3 linked regions of the Prochlorococcus marinus str. SB genome follow. The main gene of each other region encodes a partner of the protein of the gene in region 3 in a complex. Links are inferred from orthologs where the notes say so. Each region holds a gene or a part of one and is shown on either strand. Other genes may lie near its edges.

Region 1 (2,763 bases), 130 kb from region 3 along the record:
AAAAAAATTTTTCATTTAATTATATTAATGCAAAGAGTACAAAGAAAGGAACATTGCAGCAGCAAATGCCAACCCTCCAAAAATCAATATATTTTTTTGTCCAGGAGGTAAACTATTAAATCCAAATCCATAAACTAAATTCTCTTCAAATCCACTAGGTTTTGCTCTAGAACCAATATCCTTATAAAAATTTTTACCAGCTCGACAAACAGGGCAGGCAAAAGTATTCCCATCCAGCTCTGAAAAAGGCGTATTTTTAGGTATGTTTAATTTTTTATTTCCTTCAGACGGATCATAAATGTATCCACAACTTCTACATTCAAATCTATTTTGTTCTAAATTAGGAATAGGTTGTTCAACATTTACTCCTATGGAGTTTTCAGAAAGGTTTTCTCTCTCAAAGTCTTTAACTATTTTGTTTTCCTCAGAGGCGGGTTGAATGTTGTCACTCACGGTTTATTATTATTCTTTAAGAACTTTAAAAGATTTTGCTTAATTAAGCGACTTTTATTCAAAATTAATTTTCAAGATGTTTTTATTAACTGGCTATGAATATTTTTTAGGTTTCCTTCTAATTGCCGCAGCAGTACCAATATTAGCTCTAGTTACTAATCTCATCGTTGCCCCAAAAGGAAGAACAGGGGAAAGAAAACTTACATATGAATCCGGAATGGAGCCTATAGGAGGAGCATGGATTCAATTTAATATTCGTTATTACATGTTTGCTTTAGTTTTCGTTATATTTGATGTTGAGACAGTATTCCTTTATCCTTGGGCTGTTGCATTCAATAGACTAGGCTTACTAGCTTTTATTGAGGCTTTGATTTTCATTGCCATACTTGTTATTGCTCTAGCATACGCATGGAGAAAAGGTGCTTTAGAATGGAGTTAAAAAATTGAAACCACAATTATCCCCAAAAGCAATAAGAGAAATCCGAGAAGGAACTTGTAATCCTCTTGGTGCGCCCCAAGTTACTACAGATTTAAGCGAAAATATTATATTGACAAGTTTAGACGATCTTCATAATTGGGCTAGGTTAAGCAGTCTATGGCCCCTCCTTTACGGAACAGCTTGTTGTTTTATAGAATTTGCCGCCTTAATCGGATCAAGATTTGATTTTGATAGATTTGGATTAGTACCTAGAAGCTCGCCACGGCAAGCAGATTTGATAATAGTTGCAGGAACAGTAACTATGAAGATGGCTCCAGCCCTAGTTAGACTTTATGAACAAATGCCTGAACCAAAATACGTTATTGCAATGGGTGCTTGCACAATCACAGGAGGGATGTTCAGTGCAGATTCTACAACTGCTGTAAGAGGTGTTGATAAATTGATTCCAGTTGATTTATACCTCCCAGGATGTCCACCGAGACCAGAAGCAATTTTTGATGCTGTAATTAAGTTAAGAAAAAAAGTTGGTAATGAATCAATTTTAGAGCGCACAAAAACAGAACAAACGCACAGATACATAACATCTGATCACGAAATGAATCTAGTTTTCTCAGAAAATACAGGTGAATATCTAAACAAAACTTCAGCTAACGTAATACCCCCCTCCAAAGAAGAAAAAATAACCGAATTACCGGAAAATACCGAAAAAACTGAAATTATTAATTCTGTAGAAGATTAATGGAAAAAGACGGTTTAGCCACATCCGCAGATACTTCAATAGAAAAAGAAGGGTTTATAAGCCAATCTTTGTCTAAAGATGGAATTCCAAATCAATCTTTATCTGATGATCACATAGGAATTGAAAACATTTCTGTGGAACCTAACAATTTATATGAAGCAGTATCTGCCTTGAGAAGTTATGGTTTCAACTATCTCCAATGTCAAGGAGGATATGATGAGGGGCCAGGTAAAAATCTTGTTAGTTTTTACCATTTTATAACTGTTGATGATTTACAAAAAATCGAAAAAATTAAAGAAGTCAGATTAAAAGTTTTCTTAAAACGAGATTCTGATTTATCAATCCCTAGTTTGTATAAAATTTTCAAAGGAAGTGATTGGCAAGAAAGAGAAACTTTTGACATGTATGGAATAAATTTCATTGATCATCCCAACCCCAAAAGACTATTAATGCCTGAAGATTGGAGAGGATGGCCATTACGAAAAGATTATATTCAGCCAGATTTCTATGAACTTCAAGATGCTTATTAATTTAATTTTTTTAATTTGCGGTAAATAAACATAACTGCTCTTGCTAGTCTTCTAGGATCATGTCTAAGGGTTGGAGTTATTCTTTTTGAATATAATGGTGCTTGCAAAACATAATAACCCTCAGATAATAATTTTTCTTTATTGCATTGGACAGGCTCTGCCCCTCTACTTTCGTAATAATCTACTAATGGAGACTTTTCAAATTGAATCTGAGATAAGATTGAGTTAAAAATTCGAGCATTAACTCCAAAATTTGATAGTTGTTTTTCTATTGCTTTGATATGTTCATAGACATCAAGCCCATCTGTTTCTCCAGGCTGAGTCATCAAATTACTTATATAAATTTTAGGAGCATTACTTTGCAATAAGGCATCCACAATCTCTGGTACTAATAGATTAGGCAATAAAGAGGTATATAGACTTCCTGGACCAAGAACAATTAAATCAGCTTCTTTTATAGATTCAAGAGCACTTGGAAGAGCTGAAGGATTTTCTGGTAGGTAACCAATCCTCGAAATTAATTTTTTAGATTTACTGATCTTGCTTTCACCAAAAATTTTTTCACCATCTTCTAATTCGGCCCATAACATAACATCAATATT
Region 2 (2,872 bases), 130 kb from region 3 along the record:
GACTAGCAAGAGCAGTTATGTTTATTTACCGCAAATTAAAAAAATTAAATTAATAAGCATCTTGAAGTTCATAGAAATCTGGCTGAATATAATCTTTTCGTAATGGCCATCCTCTCCAATCTTCAGGCATTAATAGTCTTTTGGGGTTGGGATGATCAATGAAATTTATTCCATACATGTCAAAAGTTTCTCTTTCTTGCCAATCACTTCCTTTGAAAATTTTATACAAACTAGGGATTGATAAATCAGAATCTCGTTTTAAGAAAACTTTTAATCTGACTTCTTTAATTTTTTCGATTTTTTGTAAATCATCAACAGTTATAAAATGGTAAAAACTAACAAGATTTTTACCTGGCCCCTCATCATATCCTCCTTGACATTGGAGATAGTTGAAACCATAACTTCTCAAGGCAGATACTGCTTCATATAAATTGTTAGGTTCCACAGAAATGTTTTCAATTCCTATGTGATCATCAGATAAAGATTGATTTGGAATTCCATCTTTAGACAAAGATTGGCTTATAAACCCTTCTTTTTCTATTGAAGTATCTGCGGATGTGGCTAAACCGTCTTTTTCCATTAATCTTCTACAGAATTAATAATTTCAGTTTTTTCGGTATTTTCCGGTAATTCGGTTATTTTTTCTTCTTTGGAGGGGGGTATTACGTTAGCTGAAGTTTTGTTTAGATATTCACCTGTATTTTCTGAGAAAACTAGATTCATTTCGTGATCAGATGTTATGTATCTGTGCGTTTGTTCTGTTTTTGTGCGCTCTAAAATTGATTCATTACCAACTTTTTTTCTTAACTTAATTACAGCATCAAAAATTGCTTCTGGTCTCGGTGGACATCCTGGGAGGTATAAATCAACTGGAATCAATTTATCAACACCTCTTACAGCAGTTGTAGAATCTGCACTGAACATCCCTCCTGTGATTGTGCAAGCACCCATTGCAATAACGTATTTTGGTTCAGGCATTTGTTCATAAAGTCTAACTAGGGCTGGAGCCATCTTCATAGTTACTGTTCCTGCAACTATTATCAAATCTGCTTGCCGTGGCGAGCTTCTAGGTACTAATCCAAATCTATCAAAATCAAATCTTGATCCGATTAAGGCGGCAAATTCTATAAAACAACAAGCTGTTCCGTAAAGGAGGGGCCATAGACTGCTTAACCTAGCCCAATTATGAAGATCGTCTAAACTTGTCAATATAATATTTTCGCTTAAATCTGTAGTAACTTGGGGCGCACCAAGAGGATTACAAGTTCCTTCTCGGATTTCTCTTATTGCTTTTGGGGATAATTGTGGTTTCAATTTTTTAACTCCATTCTAAAGCACCTTTTCTCCATGCGTATGCTAGAGCAATAACAAGTATGGCAATGAAAATCAAAGCCTCAATAAAAGCTAGTAAGCCTAGTCTATTGAATGCAACAGCCCAAGGATAAAGGAATACTGTCTCAACATCAAATATAACGAAAACTAAAGCAAACATGTAATAACGAATATTAAATTGAATCCATGCTCCTCCTATAGGCTCCATTCCGGATTCATATGTAAGTTTTCTTTCCCCTGTTCTTCCTTTTGGGGCAACGATGAGATTAGTAACTAGAGCTAATATTGGTACTGCTGCGGCAATTAGAAGGAAACCTAAAAAATATTCATAGCCAGTTAATAAAAACATCTTGAAAATTAATTTTGAATAAAAGTCGCTTAATTAAGCAAAATCTTTTAAAGTTCTTAAAGAATAATAATAAACCGTGAGTGACAACATTCAACCCGCCTCTGAGGAAAACAAAATAGTTAAAGACTTTGAGAGAGAAAACCTTTCTGAAAACTCCATAGGAGTAAATGTTGAACAACCTATTCCTAATTTAGAACAAAATAGATTTGAATGTAGAAGTTGTGGATACATTTATGATCCGTCTGAAGGAAATAAAAAATTAAACATACCTAAAAATACGCCTTTTTCAGAGCTGGATGGGAATACTTTTGCCTGCCCTGTTTGTCGAGCTGGTAAAAATTTTTATAAGGATATTGGTTCTAGAGCAAAACCTAGTGGATTTGAAGAGAATTTAGTTTATGGATTTGGATTTAATAGTTTACCTCCTGGACAAAAAAATATATTGATTTTTGGAGGGTTGGCATTTGCTGCTGCAATGTTCCTTTCTTTGTACTCTTTGCATTAATATAATTAAATGAAAAATTTTTTTACCACTATTCCTAATCTTCTCTTATCTGTAGTTCTCTGTTTTGTTTTAAGCAGTTGTTCATCTACTGGTGTCAAGATGAGTGAAAGCAGCCCATGGACAACAATTCAGTTTGAAGACCAGGCTAATGCTTTAGATGTTGATTTTATAGATGATAAACGTGGGTTTCTAGTAGGCTCAAACAGATTGATTATGGAATCTACAGATGGTGGTGAAACATGGGAAAAAAGATCATTAGATATTTCTGCTGAAGAGAATTTTCGTCTCCTAGATATAGATTTTAAAGGGGAAGAGGGATGGTTAATAGGTCAGCCTTCATTAGTTATGCATACACTTGACGCAGGAAAGAATTGGACACGTTTATCTCTGGGTAACAAATTACCAGGCCAACCATTTCTAATCACAACTGTCGATGCTGGTATTGCAGAATTGGCTACCACTGCAGGTGCTATTTATGAAACATCAGATAGTGGTGAATCATGGAATGCAAAAGTTGTAGATGCATCTGGTTCTGGAGGTGTAAGAGATTTAAGAAGAACCAATAAAGGAGATTATGTCAGTGTAAGTAGTCTAGGTAATTTCTTTTCTACTTTGGAAAATGATAGTGATGCATGGATAGCTCATCAAAGAGCAAGTAGCAAAAGAGTTCAAAGTATTGGTTTTAA
Region 3 (6,354 bases):
AGGCAATCCCTTAACGTTTTCAGAATGAAACTTCTAGGAGCTGAAGTTAAAGTTGTAAATTCTGGAACTGCAACACTTAAGGATGCCACTAGTGAAGCCATTAGAGATTGGGTTTCTAATGTCGAAACAACACACTATATTTTAGGATCTGTTGCAGGCCCACACCCTTTCCCAAAGATTGTGCGGGATTTTCATGCAGTTATAGGTGAAGAAACTAAAAAACAATGTTTGGAATCATTTGGATCTTTGCCCGATATTTTGCTTGCTTGTGTAGGTGGGGGATCAAATGCAATGGGGCTTTTCCATCCATTTGTTAAGGAAACTTCTGTGCGGCTTATTGGAGTTGAAGCCGCCGGAAGCGGAGTTGATACTGACAAACATGCTGCCACTATCACTAAAGGTTCAGTTGGAATTTTGCATGGATCAATGAGTCTTCTCTTGCAAGATGATAATGGTCAAGTACAAGAAGCTCACTCAATAAGTGCAGGTTTAGATTACCCTGGAGTAGGACCTGAACATAGCCATTTAAAAGATATAGGTAGAGCAGAATATGGATCCGTCACAGATCAAGAAGCTTTAGACGCTTTAAAACTTGTTAGTGAACTAGAAGGAATTATTCCTGCACTTGAAACTTCCCATGCCTTTGCTTGGTTAGATAAATTATGCCCTACTCTTGAAAAAGATACTCATATAGTTATCAATTGCTCTGGGAGAGGCGACAAAGATGTTAATACTGTTGCATCTTCATTAGATATTTAATCAATACCTTGGTATTGATGGGTCAATATATCTACTCCATCCATCAATACCCTCCTCCAAATTCCATATTTCGCTCACAATATTATTATCCAAGCACCATTGAGAAAAATTATAACTTCTTATTCCTGCATGACAGGTAACTACAATTTCTCTATCTAATAAACCAGAAAATATTTCTTCAACATATTCAAATGTAACCTTACTAATTGGTATATGTAAAAATTCTTTTGAGAAACGAGCCAGTTCAAGCTCTGACTGCTCTCTTACATCAATTAAGACTGGATCTTCTTTCTCAGAATTAAACCAATCATTTAGACTAGAAGCATTTATAGATTTTGGATAACTTCCCAATTTATAGGATAAATTATGTGTTATTTACAATTTAATAAATTAAGTTGCAGTAGGAAGTTTATTGTTAAAAATAAAAATAAACATTGATAATGAAACTTAGAGTAGTAGCAATAATCCTATTATTATCTTTATTACTTTTTTTGGGTTTTAAAAAAGTTTCTACTAATAAAAATAAGGAACAAAGTACAAATATTGAGCAACTAAATATCTTAAAATATGCACCTGAAAACAATAAATTATTATTTATTTCAAATTTAGATAGTTTTAATATCGTTAATAATAATGAAAAGGATAATAATCTAACAAATAAAGATAACTTTTTTTTAATAAAAGACTCTATATTAGATTACTTAGGAATAGATCTAGGCAACAATAAATTAGAAGATATCTATAATAATGAACTTATAATCTCAACTTTTGAAAATAATAAAAAGCTTGAAGATGATATTTTGATTGTTTTTAAAATTAAGCCAGAAAAAACAATAGATGATTTATTAAATTTGCCTAATAAAATAGATCAGATTGATGAGATAATTTCAATTAATAGAGAAAACAAAATAAATTTTCTTAACTATATATACCGAACCGACGATCATTATATAATTGCTTCATCAGATAAAAAATTAATCAAAAATAGTATTATCTCTAGTGAAAATTTTAAGAAAAAAAAATTTCAATATGAGGGAGAACTTGTTGGACTGAACAATGAAAAAAATATATTATTCACAAATAAATTTTTGAAAAGTAAATTTTTTAATAAAGAAATTTTTCCTGAGAATAATGGGGATAAAATTGCTACAATTTTTGACTTTAAAAATAAGCAACTAATTTTAAAATCATATTTACTAAATAATAAAAAAAACATTGATATTCTTACTTACGAAAAGTTAATGAATAAAGAGAATAGTAATGAAGATAATCCTGAAAATTTAATTTTTTGTGATATGAAAAATTTTGACAAACACCTTTATCCCTTACTAAATGATTTTCAACTAAGTTTTTTTGAAGAGTTTAATCAAAATAATAATCAAAACATTTTAATTCTCAATTCAAATAAAGATTGGCTTATTACGTTTGAAAAAAATAATGAAGATCAATTTGATTTAAGTGCTTTGAAAAAGCTAAAAGATTTCAACAAATATACTTTGAAACAAAATGAAGATATTTATTCGATATATTCCAAAGATATTCTTGAAGAAAAAGACGATGTTATAAAACAATTATCTTTTGAAAATATCTATTCGATAGAATCAGAAGGTTTACAAATCATAAGTAATAATTTAATTGATGGTAAAGAATTTGAGAAAATATCAAAAAAATTTTTTAACCTAAAAAGTAATAAAGATCAATCTGCTTTTCTTTATTCAAAAGTTAATATCAAAGATGGTAATTCTAATAAAATTGAATATTTTTCTAATTTGCAGGACCTTAATTTTCTCATTAAAAATATTTTAAAAATATCAAATGAAGAATCGCTAGAAATCATAAGTCAATCTATTCCTGAAAAAAATCCAATTATTTACAGAGAAACAATATTAAACATTCTTTAAATTAAATTTATTCAAACAAGCTTCAAAAATAATCATTTTAATTTTTTGCGAAGTTAATATCTTGTGGTTAATTAAAAATTATTTGACTATCTTTAATCTATAAGTATTTGATATTGAATTAAGCAATTGGATAGTAACAAACTAATTTTAAAACCAGGATTAGAGGGTGTCCCAGTTACTAATTCATCTATATGTGATATTGACGGCAACAAAGGTAAATTATTGTACAGAGGATATTCCATTGAGGAACTATCCAAAAAAAGCAGTTTTTTAGAAACCGCTTACCTATTGATTTGGGGTGAATTGCCCACAGCTATTCAACTAAGAGATTTCGAACAAGAAGTTCAGATGCATCGAAGGTTAAGTTTTAGAGTCAGAGATATGATGAAATGTTTCCCTGCAACTGGTCATCCTATGGATGCTCTTCAATCTAGTGCAGCTTCTTTGGGGCTCTTCTATTCGCGTAGAGCAATAGATGATCCTAATTACATCTACAACGCAGTCATAAGACTAATAGCAAAAATTCCCACAATGATTGCAGCGTTCCAACTTATTAGAAAAGGACAAGACCCAATTCAACCTAGAGATGATCTAACTTACTCATCAAATTTTCTTTACATGTTGACTGAAAAAGAACAAGATCCTATAGCCGCAAAAGTTTTTGATAGATGCTTAATTCTACATGCCGAACATAGTTTAAACGCCAGTACATTTAGCGCTAGAGTGACTGCAAGTACTCTTACAGATCCATATGCTGTCATCGCCTCTGCAGTAGGAACCTTAGCTGGCCCATTACATGGAGGAGCAAACGAGGATGTGATTGCGATGTTAGAAGAGATTAAAACCCCAGAAAATGCTGGGTCTTTTTTAGATAATGCAATAAAAAATAAAAGTAAGATAATGGGCTTTGGCCACAGAGAATATAAAGTCAAAGATCCCAGAGCAATAATTCTTCAAAAACTTGCAGAAGAACTTTTTATTAGATTTGGAGCAGATGAAATGTATGAAGTTGCTAAATCACTTGAGGCAGAGGCAATACCAAGACTTGGACCTAAGGGTATATTCCCTAACGTAGATTTTTATTCTGGCCTTGTTTATAGAAAACTTGGTATTCCTCGTGATTTATTTACTCCAATTTTTGCCATATCTAGAGTGGCTGGTTGGTTAGCTCATTGGAGAGAGCAACTTGGAGCAAATAGAATTTTCAGACCATCACAAATCTATACAGGTTCAGCACCAAGAGATTGGATTAGCCTAGAAAACAGAGAATAATATTTGCAGCTTTTCATAAAAAACACACATATTGTTTGTGAAGAGTTAATCTATTAAGTAAATAACATAAAAATTTTGGAATACGGATTAGATCTCGAATATAGTTTTAATGAATTCTTAAAAGGTTTTGGCCTTTCCAGCGAAATCGCTCATATAATATGGCTCCCTCTTCCTATGCTTTTGGTTTTGGTAGCGGCAGTTGTTGGCGTTTTAGTAACAGTTTGGCTTGAAAGAAAAATATCTGCTGCTGCTCAACAAAGAATAGGTCCAGAATATGCTGGAGCGCTCGGCGTCCTCCAACCAATTGCAGATGGTCTTAAGTTACTTGTCAAAGAAGATATTATTCCTGCCAAAGCCGATGGGATACTCTTCACTGCAGGACCTATATTAGTTCTTGTCCCAGTGATTCTGTCCTGGCTAATTGTTCCTTTTGGACAAAACCTTTTAATAAGTAACGTTGGCATTGGAATTTTCCTATGGATCGCTTTAAGCAGTATTCAGCCAATTGGCCTTCTTATGAGCGGATACGCATCAAATAATAAGTATTCTTTATTAGGAGGTTTAAGAGCAGCGGCTCAATCAATAAGTTATGAAATACCTTTAGCTTTATCTGTACTCGCTATCGTACTAATGACAAATTCTCTAAGTACTGTTGACATTGTCAACCAACAAAGTGGTGCTGGAATCCTAAGTTGGAATATATGGAGACAACCAGTTGGTTTTATAGTCTTTTGGATTTGTGCTCTTGCAGAATGTGAGAGACTTCCGTTTGACTTACCCGAAGCTGAAGAAGAATTAGTTGCGGGATATCAAACTGAATATGCAGGGATGAAATTCGCATTGTTCTACCTGGGTAGTTACATTAATTTAATTCTTTCCGCTTTATTAGTATCAATACTTTATTTGGGAGGTTGGGGTTTTCCTATACCAGTTGAATTAATAGCTAAGTTCCTTAATTTACCTATTAACGCACCCTTTATTCAGGTTTTCACTGCATCAATAGGAATTGTAATGACTGTACTGAAAGCATATCTTTTAGTTTTTATTGCAATATTATTACGTTGGACAACTCCTAGAGTAAGAATTGATCAACTCTTAGATCTAGGATGGAAGTTTCTTCTGCCAATTTCTCTTGCTAATCTTTTGATAACAGCAGTATTAAAACTTGCTTTTCCGCAATTCTTTGGTGGTTAAATTTAAGTAAAAATACTTAAATTCAAAATTATTCCACTAAAATAAAATAACTAAGTAAATTCTTCGAAATGAACAATTTCCTTCAACAAATAAATAGCTATATCAAAGAAGCATTTAATGCTGGCAAATATTTATACAATGGTATATCAGTAACTTTTGATCATCTTCGAAGAAGACCAGTTACTGTTCAATATCCATATGAAAAATTAATACCCTCTGAAAGATATAGAGGAAGGATACATTATGAATTTGATAAATGTATTGCTTGTGAAGTTTGTGTGAGAGTATGTCCCATAAATCTCCCAGTAGTTGATTGGGTAATGAATAAAGAAACCAAAAAAAAGGAACTTAGAAATTATTCAATAGATTTTGGAGTTTGTATTTTTTGCGGAAATTGTGTTGAATATTGCCCAACTAATTGTCTGTCAATGACCGAAGAATATGAACTAGCTACTTTTGACAGACACAATTTAAATTTCGATAATGTCGCACTTGGCAGACTACCCACAAATGTTACAACAGATCCTTCAGTTAAACCTCTAAGAGAACTTGCCTATCTTCCTAAAGGTGTCATGGACCCTCATGAAATCCCAGCTTCAGATGCAAGAGTTGGTAAATTACCGGAAGAAGTTTATGATTGGATGAGGCCTGAATCCAATGAAAATAAAGATAAAGTTTCTAATCCAAACAATTAATTCAGATTAATTTATGTCCATTGCCATAACAACACAATTTATTTGTTTTACAGTTTTATCTTTAGTTGTCATTATTGGAGCACTTGGTGTTGTGTTGCTCGAAAGTATTGTTTATTCAGCATTTCTGCTTGGTGGAGTTTTCATGAGTGTTGCAGGATTATATCTTCTATTAAATGCAAGTTTTGTTGCTGCAGCTCAAGTTTTAGTTTATGTGGGTGCAGTGAATGTATTAATAATTTTTGCAATAATGCTAGTCAATAAAAAAGAAGATTTAAAGCCTATTAATGACATTAAATCGAGAAGAGTTATATCAACATCGATATGTTTAACCCTTCTAAGCCTCTTAATAAGAGTTGATTTGACCAATGTATGGAGCTTATCAAGTCCTCAAAACTCTATTGGAGAAGAATCAACTATTAGGATTGGAGAACATCTTTTTAGTGATTATTTACTCCCATTTGAAGTAGCTTCAGTCTTACTTTTAATGGCAATGATTGGGGCTATTGTTTTAGCTAGAAGAGATGTAATGAGTA

Evidence for each region. The genes of interacting proteins can lie anywhere in the genome.
Region 1: the proteins of nuoH (region 3) and EV02_RS04390 are in contact, whole or in part, in a crystal structure (PDB 6Y11), measured with the Thermus thermophilus proteins. The link is inferred for Prochlorococcus marinus str. SB from one-to-one orthologs. Residues at the interface, in WP_096411122.1 of Thermus thermophilus: Arg36, Val44, Arg45, Met46, Gly47, Pro48, Asn49, Arg50, Val51, Leu57, Gln58, Ala61, Asp62, Ile64, Lys65, Ile67, Phe68, Lys69, Glu70, Ile72, Val74, Glu223, Ala224, Glu225, His233, Thr234, Glu235, Tyr236, Ser237, Trp241; in WP_096411117.1 of Thermus thermophilus: Arg16, Glu17, Gly18, Leu24, Leu27, Val28, Trp30, Gly31, Arg32, Asn34, Ser35, Trp37, Thr54, Asp55, Ala56, Asp59, Ala61, Arg62, Phe63, Gly64, Glu66, Val67, Phe68, Arg69, Ala70, Ser71, Arg73, Gln74, Ala75, Asp76.
Region 2: the proteins of nuoH (region 3) and EV02_RS04395 are in contact, whole or in part, in a cryo-EM structure (PDB 6KHJ), measured with the Thermosynechococcus vestitus proteins. The link is inferred for Prochlorococcus marinus str. SB from one-to-one orthologs. Residues at the interface, in WP_126985484.1 of Thermosynechococcus vestitus: Gln8, Lys26, Trp29, Leu30, Pro33, Met34, Met37, Leu38, Leu83, Ile84, Phe85, Lys86, Glu87, Asp88, Val89, Leu90, Pro91, Ala92, Thr100, Ala104, Val107, Ile108, Phe111, Leu112, Tyr114, Ile115, Ile125, Ser126, Leu128, Phe133; in WP_126986108.1 of Thermosynechococcus vestitus: Gly6, Tyr7, Glu8, Tyr9, Phe10, Gly12, Phe13, Leu14, Ile16, Cys17, Ser18, Pro21, Ala24, Leu25, Ala27, Ser28, Leu31, Arg32, Pro33, Ser35, Arg40, Leu41, Thr42, Thr43, Tyr44, Glu45, Ile51, Gly53, Ala54, Trp55.

What each region holds. Positions count from the first base shown.
Region 1 is NZ_JNAS01000002.1:338,868-341,630, forward strand. It holds EV02_RS04390 (NADH dehydrogenase subunit K), read left to right. Parts: upstream 1-896; coding sequence 897-1,631; downstream 1,632-2,763. Other genes in the region: EV02_RS04405 (photosynthesis system II assembly factor Ycf48), read right to left, coding at 1-15; EV02_RS04400 (rubredoxin), read right to left, coding at 25-453; EV02_RS04395 (NAD(P)H-quinone oxidoreductase subunit 3), read left to right, coding at 530-892; EV02_RS04385 (NAD(P)H-quinone oxidoreductase subunit J), read left to right, coding at 1,631-2,161; EV02_RS04380 (gluconeogenesis factor YvcK family protein), read right to left, coding at 2,158-2,763. UniProt on the Escherichia coli protein: NDH-1 shuttles electrons from NADH, via FMN and iron-sulfur (Fe-S) centers, to quinones in the respiratory chain. The immediate electron acceptor for the enzyme in this species is ubiquinone.
Region 2 is NZ_JNAS01000002.1:338,206-341,077, reverse strand. It holds EV02_RS04395 (NAD(P)H-quinone oxidoreductase subunit 3), read right to left. Parts: upstream 1,682-2,872; coding sequence 1,319-1,681; downstream 1-1,318. Other genes in the region: EV02_RS04405 (photosynthesis system II assembly factor Ycf48), read left to right, coding at 2,196-2,872; EV02_RS04400 (rubredoxin), read left to right, coding at 1,758-2,186; EV02_RS04390 (NADH dehydrogenase subunit K), read right to left, coding at 580-1,314; EV02_RS04385 (NAD(P)H-quinone oxidoreductase subunit J), read right to left, coding at 50-580; EV02_RS04380 (gluconeogenesis factor YvcK family protein), read left to right, coding at 1-53. UniProt on the Escherichia coli protein: NDH-1 shuttles electrons from NADH, via FMN and iron-sulfur (Fe-S) centers, to quinones in the respiratory chain. The immediate electron acceptor for the enzyme in this species is believed to be ubiquinone.
Region 3 is NZ_JNAS01000002.1:463,474-469,827, forward strand. The notes cover bases 3,254-6,066. They hold nuoH (NADH-quinone oxidoreductase subunit NuoH), read left to right. Parts: upstream 3,254-4,007; coding sequence 4,008-5,126; downstream 5,127-6,066. Other genes in these bases: EV02_RS03745 (citrate synthase), read left to right, coding at 3,254-3,932; ndhI (NAD(P)H-quinone oxidoreductase subunit I), read left to right, coding at 5,195-5,821; EV02_RS03730 (NADH-quinone oxidoreductase subunit J), read left to right, coding at 5,835-6,066. Also shown: trpB (tryptophan synthase subunit beta), read left to right, coding at 1-759; EV02_RS03755 (rhodanese-like domain-containing protein), read right to left, coding at 760-1,110; EV02_RS03750 (hypothetical protein), read left to right, coding at 1,200-2,660; more of EV02_RS03745, read left to right, coding at 2,787-3,253; more of EV02_RS03730, read left to right, coding at 6,067-6,354. UniProt on the Escherichia coli protein: NDH-1 shuttles electrons from NADH, via FMN and iron-sulfur (Fe-S) centers, to quinones in the respiratory chain. The immediate electron acceptor for the enzyme in this species is believed to be ubiquinone.